2 linked regions of the Bernardetia sp. MNP-M8 genome follow. The protein of the gene in region 2 interacts with the protein of the main gene of each other region in a pairwise test. Links are inferred from orthologs where the notes say so. Each region holds a gene or a part of one and is shown on either strand. Other genes may lie near its edges.

Region 1 (4,122 bases), 2.7 Mb from region 2 along the record:
AGCGTTATGCATCTCCTTTTGCTATTATTATTCTTACCTTGATGGGGGTGGTAGTTTCTTCTAAAAAAACAAGACAAGGAACAAGTTTTAATATTGCACTTGGCTTTGTGTTGGCTTTTGTGTTTATTTTGTTTGTAGTAGTAGCTAGAAGTTTGGGACAAAGTGGAGCATTAGACCCTCGTGTGGGAGCTTGGATTCCAAATATTATCTTTGGTATAGTTGCTATTTATCTCTACTGGCGTGCGCCCAAATAAAGGAAGAATTTAGATAAATGAAATTAGAACATACAAAATATTCAAAGTTTATTTCTAAAAACCCAGATGGAAGACAGTTAGTTATTCCTGATATTCATGGTTGTTTGGCTACTTTCAAAACCTTATTAAATCAAATAAAATTAACTAAAAATGACCAACTTTTTTTGTTAGGAGATTATATTAATAAAGGAAAGGATAGCAAAGGAGTTTTAGATTTGATTATAAAACTGCAAGAAAATCAAGATGAAAATGGCTATCAAGTTTTTCCTTTACGTGGAAATCATGAGCAAATGTTTATTGAAGATTACGAAGGAATAAAGACAAGTCAGTTTTTGGATAAAACTGCTGAATTCTCACAATTAGAATATGATTTTGTTTCTACTTTGCCTTATTTCTATGAGTTAGATAATTTCTTTTTAGTTCATGCTGGCTTCAATTTAGAAACTAATAATCCATTTTCAGATTTTGAAACAATGCTTTGGAAAAGAGATTTTGTAATTACTGATAAAGAAAAAGAAAATCATTTTTATGATAAAACTATTATTATTGGACATAACCCTACTTTTTTGGATTATATTTTACAAGACATTAATTTAAAAGCTCCTTCAATTTGTTTAGATAATGGATGTGTTTATACTAAAAAATGGTTTTTAGGAAATTTACTATGTCTTAATTTGACTTCAAATGAAATTTTTATACAAGAAAATACTGAAAATTAACTTCGTATTTTTAGTTAATTTTGACTTTAGAAATAATAATTTCGTAATCTTCACTCCTATTTATCTATTTGAACTCTCACCTCTAAATTTTAACTTCATACTTTACTATGTGGAATCCATTTGCTCGTAAATATTCTTCTCAAGACAAAAAATTAATGGATTTTCTTAGAAAAATGTTGATTTTTTCTTGCCTTACTGATGAGGAATTAATGGTTTTTCTACCTAATCTTTATTTAAGAAATTATTCAAAAGATGAAATTGTTTTTTTTAGAAATGATCCAAGCCAAGCACTTTATATGGTCAAATCAGGTCAAATACGACTAGACTTAGATGTTGGAGAACGATTTGAAGAGTTAGGAAAGGTTACAAAAGGAGAGTTTTTTGGAGAAAATTGTTTAGTGCAAGGAACTCATCGATTATATAATGCAATTTGTTGTGATGCTGTAACAGAATTATATATTCTTCCTCTTGCTAATATATTAGAAATTTTTGAAGAATATCCACGCATCAAATCAAAAATATATGAAATGATGTCTCAAAATCAACAGGAATATATTCAAAATATATTTAATGCTTACCGAGATTCATTTGGTATTTTTGAATTAAGCCATTCCTATTTCAAAGGAGAGAATAAAAATAACCATATAATAGAATAAAATAAAAAAGCCAATAAGAACGAAAAGAACTTATTGGCTTTTTTATGTATTAAAACTTTGTTTTTAAAGTTGTTCTATTCGCTTGATAATCTCATCAAAAGTCTTTTTATAAGATTCTTCCTGTTCCATCTTGATAGGAACAACTTTACAAGCATGAATAACTGTGCTGTGGTCTCTTTTTCCAAAGTGCCAACCGATTGCTTTTAAAGGCAAATCAGTATATTCTTTTGTTAGATACATCGCAAACTGACGAGCTACTGCAATTTCTTTTTTTCTTGTTTTTCCTTTGAGTTGCTCTAAAGTAACTTGAAAAAAAGCTGCTACAATTTCTTCAATTGCATCAATAGAAAGTTCGTGAGTTTCGTTTTGATGTGCCACAACTGCGCCAAGTGCTTGACGAGCGAGGTCTAGTGTAATACTCATATCAGCCAAAGAAGATTTAGCTAAAAGAGAAGTAATTACACCTTCTAGTTCTCTAACATTAGTTGTTACACTTTTTGCTAGAAAATCAATCACATCTTGAGAAACTTGCGATTCGTATCCTTGTAATTTCGTATAAATAATTGCCTTTCTTGTTTCTACATCAGGAACTTTCAAATCTAGGATTGCTCCCCATTTGAAACGAGAAAGTAGTCGTTCTTGCAAACCTCTCATCTGAGCAGGCGCACAATCGCTAGTCATTATCATCTGTTTGCCTGCACTATGCAAGTGATTGAAGATATGGAAAAAACTCTCTTGAGTCTTTACCTTATCACACAAAAACTGAATATCATCAACAATCAAGACATCTAAATGATAATACTGTTCGGTAAACTGCGTAATTTCGTTTTCACGTACAGAAGCTACAAAATCATTGGCAAACTGGTCGGCAGATACATAAACTACTCGCTTTTCTGGATAATGTTCTAAGATTTTGTTGCCAATCGCATGTGCTAAGTGCGTTTTGCCCAAACCTACACCTCCATATAAAACTAAAGGGTGAAAACTCGTTCTTCCTGGATTTTTAGCAATTGCTCTACCTGCTGCAAAAGCAACACTATTACACTCACCTTCTACAAAAGTATCGAAGGTATATCTTGGATTAAGATTGTGAGGTAGTGCTTGTGTTGTCTTGACAGGACGAAAATTAGACTGTTGTTGAACATCTCTTGTTCGATTTTGAGTCTGATTTTGATAATATTGTTGAGAAGACTGTGAAGTAGAAGACTGAAAATTAGACGACTTCTGAACCTGTGGTGCAAACTGATTAGTAGTACTAGTTTGTTGGGTTCTATTATTTTCTTGTCTAATTGGTTGTCTTGCTTCTACTCTATTTTCTAGCTCTTTTTTATATTCTGGTTTATATTCCTGTCTAGTAGATTGCTGAGTTGAGTTATTTAATTGGCTTCTAGAAGTAGCCGTTTCATAATTCGAATTGCCATTTAAAACTATTGGATTGTCTGAATCTATATCCTTTTGATTATTATTTTGCTGAGTTGAATTCTGATTTTGAAACAAACTTGTTTGAATAGAAGTCGTTTCAGAATTATCTCCTTCATGACCATAACTCTCGGAAACATGAGAAGAAGAATTAAAATTATTTTTTTGTTTTGCTTGACCTTGCTGATTCTGATTTGTTGATTCTATCCTTTCGTCAAACGAATTATCAAATAAAGGTGTTTGTTTTTTTTCTGGAAGAAGAGAGTATTCTAATTTTCCATTTGTTCCTAATTGTTCGATAATCGCTTTTCTGAGTACAAGAACATAATGTTCTTCTAAAAATTCGTAAAAATAGAGGCTCGGTACTTGAATCGTCAAAATATTTTGGCGCAACCGCAAAGGTCGGACAGGTATAAACCAAGTTTTGAAACTCTGCTCTGGAATTTCAGACTTTATTACCTCCAAACATTGCTGCCAAACTGTCTGACAATCTTTGTAGCCACCACTATTTGTTGAGTGTGGGTTCAATGAGATAGCCGTATTTTGTTGAGAAAGTGATACCATAATTAATTAAAAAAACTAAATTTCCACACACTATCCAAATTTCTTTAGTATCAATAAGATTAGAAAAGGCAATCTGATTAAAGATTTTACTAGTAGTACTGCCTCTCGTTTCTATTTACTGATATTGATTTATTCTTTTAGTTGTCTTTACTTTTTTACTATTTATTTTCTGTTTATCGTTTTTGATTTGATAACTAACCACAAAATTTAATTTGTAGCTCTACTATTATAAAATCTATAACTTAAATTTCTTTTTCTTTACCTGAGTTTGGAAGCAAAATTTTCACTTCATCTCATAAAGGTTTTTTTTATATAAAGACAAAAATTCCTTAACCCATTTTTTATTAAAAACTTAATTTTACCAAAAACTGGGGGTGCAAAAACTACCCTCTTTTTAAATTATTTTTTTTGAAAATCAATAAAGTTTGTTATGCTTGCTGATTTTTTTAAAAAGACAGAGAGGCTAGTAGTTATCTTTCCGTGTATGTGGATTGTGATAACAAAATTGAG
Region 2 (5,155 bases):
TTACGATGCGTTCTTTATCAGGGGCAATTTTATGAATATATTCCTTTATAGTATCAAATGTACTTGCGTCATCTACTGTAATGCTATCAAAACTCTCATTTAAGAGGTCTCTGAGCATAGAAGTTGCTTTGCTAATTTCTCCAATTACTTTATCTCTAGGCTTTGCCTTAGCAAGATTTGCCATTCCTCCACGCCATTTATCAGAAAGTGTACTCATATCTCTGTCGAGTTCTGCTACATCTTTTCCTTCTGCAACTGTCCGTACAATTACTCCAAAACCTTCTGGCTTGATAGAATCTATAAGACGTTGAAGACGACGGCGTTCGGTTTTGCTAGTAATTTTACGAGAAATAAGAACACGTTCATCAAAAGGCACTAACACCAAATATCTACCAGCTAATGAAAGCTGACACGACAAACGAGGTCCTTTTGTTGAAATTGGTTCTTTAACTACTTGTACCAAAACAAGCTGATTTGGCTTCAAAACATCACCCATTTTACCGAGTTTATCTATTGGCTTTTCAAGCTGGAAGTTGGTAAACTTGTAGTCTTGCTGTCCGTTTTTTGGATTATTACTACGTACTTGCTTCGTATATTTTATCAAAGAACTTACATTTGGACCTAAATCCAAATAATGCAAAAATGCATCTTTTTCATATCCAATGTCTATGAAAGCTGCATTCATGCCTGGAACAATACGTCTTACTGTTCCTAAATACATATCTCCTACTGAAAACTGATGATTTCCCTCATCGTGATGAAACTCTACTAAGTTTCTATCTTGCAAAAGCGCAATTCGCCCTCCTTCAGGAGTGGCATTAATTACTAATTCGTTACTCACATTCGTAATTCGATTAGTTGAATAATTTATCTAAACTAACCTGCGCTTTAACTCGGTTAGGAAGATTCTTTGCTTCGTTTATGGCTAGGCATAAAGAATGCAAATTTTGTAGCAGACAATCCAATACAGTTGTTTTGCTTGTCTTAAATAGTATTGATAAGAGTTTTAATAATCTATCTCAAAAATACATCAGAAAGTGTTTGCTACATTTTGCCACAAACGCTTTTCAATACCAAAAGCAGAAACTTTCAGAAACAGATAAAATCTGTTTATATAAAAGTGTCTGCTTTTGTAAAGAGTGTCAATTATTTTTTCTTATGACGATTTTTACGAAGACGTTTTTTACGTTTATGAGTAGCAATCTTGTGTCTTTTACGTTTTTTTCCGCAAGGCATAATGTTTTGATTTAAATGATTAAAATTTTATAAAAATGATTTTGAAATATAATTATTAATAAATGACTGTATTAGAAAAAACACAATCCAATTTATTATATAAGTCAAATAAAGTATAAGGTTGATTTAGTGAATTTTGCCGTTTTTCAAAAGAATTGAAATCTAAATCATAAAAGGCTTTGTTTGAGTAAAAATTTGAAACAAAATATACTCAAAAATTGTAAGGAAACCAATTTTAATTGATTTTAATTACTCTACACCTAATTTTGGCAAATATACCATAAATAGTGCAAAAATCATACAATTAATAAAAAAATAGTAAGTTTTACACAATTTGTCAGTTTATTTCACGTTTAGAGTCCTTTTAAATACTCTTTAGCTGCTTCTTTCAAAGCTGGGTCAGTTGCATTATCAAAGACAAACTCTAATTGTTTTCTAGCTTTTTCTTTTGCTCCTGTTTCTTTGTAGCTTACTCCCAAATACAAATGAGCCGAGACATCATCGGGCTTGAGTTCTACTAATCTCTCAAAACGAGTAACAGCTTTGTCATACTGCCCAGACTGTACAGAAAGTAATCCTAAATTCTCAATCGCCTTTGTATGATTTGGGTCTTGCTCTACAATTTCTCTAAGCATTGCAATTCCCTTCATCGGATTAGGAGTTGTTACATAGGTCATTGCAAGTTGTGCCTTTGCATCTGTATTTTTTGGATTTTCCTTCAAAACTAACTCATAATACTTCCTTGCTTTTTCAGAGGCTGCACTTGCTTTTGTTGGATTAATAGCAAAAACAGAGGCTTCATAATAGGCATCAGCAGCAGCAAGATTATGTCCTAAAGTTGGATTTTCTTCTGCTTCAATAGCCAAATAATAGGCTGCACTATCAAACAAGCTAATTTTTTTGAGATTTTCAATAAAGTTCTCTAAGGCTTGATGTTTATCATTATGACTTACATTTTTTGTATTAGAAACTTCAAAATAAAGAGTACGAGCTGAGTTTAATAATTCTTTATCTTCTTCTGAAACAGTCATCATGTGCTGTGTAGTAGCATTTTGAGTGTCTTCATTTGCTTCTGAATTACTATGGTCATGTCCGTCGTCTTCACTATGTCCATCAGGAATAGTATTTTCCTGACTAAATTCTTGATTGAGAGAAGAAGAAGCCGAAACCACACCTTTATCACGATTTGCAGAAGTATCAGAATCATTTTTTACAACCCCTTTGGGTAAAAAAGCCAAAAGAGCTGTTAGTCCAACTCCTGCTGCGATAAGTGAATACTGTTTGATTTGCATAACTTGAAAACAATGGTAAATGATTAATGATGAATGGTAAATTATGAAGACAATACGTTAAATATATTTTTATTAAAATAGGTTTTATTAAAAAATATACTTCAATATTAAACTATGACTTAATGAAATTTCATAATTTACCATTTATAATTCATAATTATAATTTAAGCTGTTGCTTTCATTCTTCTATCAGACTCTTCTAATTCTACTTCTGCAAGTAGTTTTTCGCTAGTTTTTACAGCTTCTACAAATGTTTTGGCTGGTTTGAAACTAGGAACAAAGTGAGGTTCGATAACCATTGGTTTTTTGGCTGCAATATCACGAGCTACTTTTCTAGCTCTTTTTTTATTGACAAAGCTTCCGAATCCACGAACATAAATGTTCTCTCCCTCTGCCATGTTGTCTTTTACTACATTAAAAAATTCTTCTACGATATTTTGAACGTCGAATTTATCTTTTTCGGTGCGGTTAGCAATTTCTGCAATAAGATCTGCTTTAGTCACTGTGGTTGTTTTTTTAGGTTAAAAGAATGAATTTTAAATAAAATTGATGCTGAGTTTGATGTATCAAAACCAGTTTATCAAAAATAAAATTCAATAAGTATGATAACAAAAATCAAAATAACAGATAGAATATTCTATCTAACTCTAATTTTTATATAGAATTTGGTGGAGTATTTAATAAAATAGTTTACTAACTAAACTATTTGCATAAACAATTTCCCAATTATATTCAATTGATATTTAGTTGTTTGTGTTCCAAATAAGGATAAAATAGCAAAATCAAACAAGTAAGAAAAATCAATATATAACCAAACAAACTATTGTAAAAAATATCAAACTCAGAATATAAAATCATGTAATAAGATTTCTGCGTATATTCTAACTTTAAAACTCTATTTTACAGTCCATTTTTAATTATTTTTTTTTATCTTTTTTGAAGTTATAGTTTAATAAATTAACTTTTATTTGATAATATACCAAAACTAATCACTTCATTGTCAGATTGTTGTCAATCCTTTTGGGAGTGCAAAGGTACTTTTGTAATTTGTATTTAGCAAGTAAAATTCTATTAAAAATTTGTTTTTATAGTAAGGTAACATCTTGAATTAAATTATTCTCAAGAGAAATCCTGTTGTTTATCTATTTTTTTCACAAGTTTTGAATCATTTTTAGTTGCAAAAATAGTTTGAAAGTCATCTTTCTAATTCACAAATACTAAATTACTGAAAATGAATGAATTAGCAAGTTTTTTTTATTAAAAAATAATATAACAGGAGTTGTTGTGTCTAGTTTATTTAAAATTGAATGAAACAAAATGATAATTGATAGTATTACTATAAACTTTTTAGTAAATGTAGAGTTATGAGTTTCTAAAGGTTCATCTCATAAAAAAAGGTTTGATTATGAAAAATACTGTCAAGAAAATAATGTGGATAACTGGAATATTATTTATTTTTTTACTGGTCTTAGCCACTAACCTAATAGATAGAGACCATATTAAAGGCATCAGAGCTTCTGTTTCTACCATGTATAAAGATAGATTGATTGTCAAAAACTTGATTTATAACATTTCTAACCTTACACAAGAAAAAAGAATTGCCTTTTTACTTTCAGATTCTAATTTTTATTCTACGAAAAATGCTGCTATAAACGACTCTATTTATACTTTAATTGATAAATTTTCAAAGACACAACTTACTTCCAACGAAACACACTACTTAGAAAGGTTGTATAACAATTTTAAAGATGTGGAAGTATTAGAAAACCAATCCTTGAATAATAGAGATATTTTGCAAGATAAAGAGTGGAGGAACACCATGGAAACAAAGTTATTACGACTCAGAAATAACCTTAACTCTTTATCTGATATACAAATTAATGAAGGAAAAAGAGAGTTAGCTAGAGTAAACAGAGCCTTTAATACAATAGATTTATTTACCAATATAGAAATTGCTTTTCTTGTTATAATTGGTATTATTACTCTTCTAATTGTACTTTATCCTACAAAACAAGAAAAACAATAGTTTGATTAGAGTTTAATTTTTTGTTAGAAATTCTTTCAAATCATCAAATTTAGAAGACAGAGAAACAACTTCTTTATCTTTTCTCAATACTTCTTCCAAAAAAGGAGGCATTTCTAATTCGACATCCAAAATGGTTTGTTTAACTACTTCATAATACTTGGCTGGATGAGCTGTAGCAAGAAAAATTCCTACTTCACTTTCTGGTGTAAGATAGTTTTTGAGTGCAGCATAAGCGACTGTAGAATGAGGATCTGCCAAATAATTATAACCTTCATAAAGATCCTTGAGGGTATTTTTTGTTCTTCGGTCAGTTAGCCTATAGCCTGCAATATCTGCCGAAAAGCGAGTATAAGAGTGATTGTATAGAGTCAGTAAACGTCTAAAATTAACTGGATTGCCTGTATCCATCGAACTAGAAATAGTGCGAACAGCAGGACGAGGTTCAAAACTTCCATTGAGTAAATACTGTGGAACAACATCATTTATATTCGTTGCAGCAATAAACCGACTGATTCGAAGACCCATTTTTTTGGCAATAATTCCTGCTGTTATGTTTCCAAAGTTACCACTTGGGACTGAAAAAATAGCTGTTCGTTTTTCG

What was found. The genes of interacting proteins can lie anywhere in the genome.
Region 1: the proteins of V9L04_RS08260 (region 2) and dnaA interact in binary tests that used the Escherichia coli proteins (3 or more experiments, as listed by UniProt). The link is inferred for Bernardetia sp. MNP-M8 from one-to-one orthologs.

The regions. Positions count from the first base shown.
Region 1 is NZ_CP147012.1:4,668,340-4,672,461, forward strand. Bases 1,153-4,122 are described here. They hold dnaA (chromosomal replication initiator protein DnaA), read right to left. Parts: upstream 3,613-4,122; coding sequence 1,693-3,612; downstream 1,153-1,692. Other genes in these bases: V9L04_RS18900 (cyclic nucleotide-binding domain-containing protein), read left to right, coding at 1,153-1,629. Outside these bases: V9L04_RS18890 (LptF/LptG family permease), read left to right, coding at 1-254; V9L04_RS18895 (metallophosphoesterase family protein), read left to right, coding at 272-973; more of V9L04_RS18900, read left to right, coding at 1,081-1,152. UniProt on the Escherichia coli protein: Plays an essential in the initiation and regulation of chromosomal replication. Binds in an ATP-dependent fashion to the origin of replication (oriC) to initiate formation of the DNA replication initiation complex once per cell cycle.
Region 2 is NZ_CP147012.1:1,998,830-2,003,984, forward strand. What follows is about bases 1,363-4,211. They hold V9L04_RS08260 (HU family DNA-binding protein), read right to left. Parts: upstream 3,032-4,211; coding sequence 2,693-3,031; downstream 1,363-2,692. Other genes in these bases: V9L04_RS08255 (tetratricopeptide repeat protein), read right to left, coding at 1,590-2,528; V9L04_RS08265 (chemotaxis protein), read left to right, coding at 3,934-4,211. Also shown: V9L04_RS08250 (Rne/Rng family ribonuclease), read right to left, coding at 1-841; more of V9L04_RS08265, read left to right, coding at 4,212-4,554; thrC (threonine synthase), read right to left, coding at 4,567-5,155.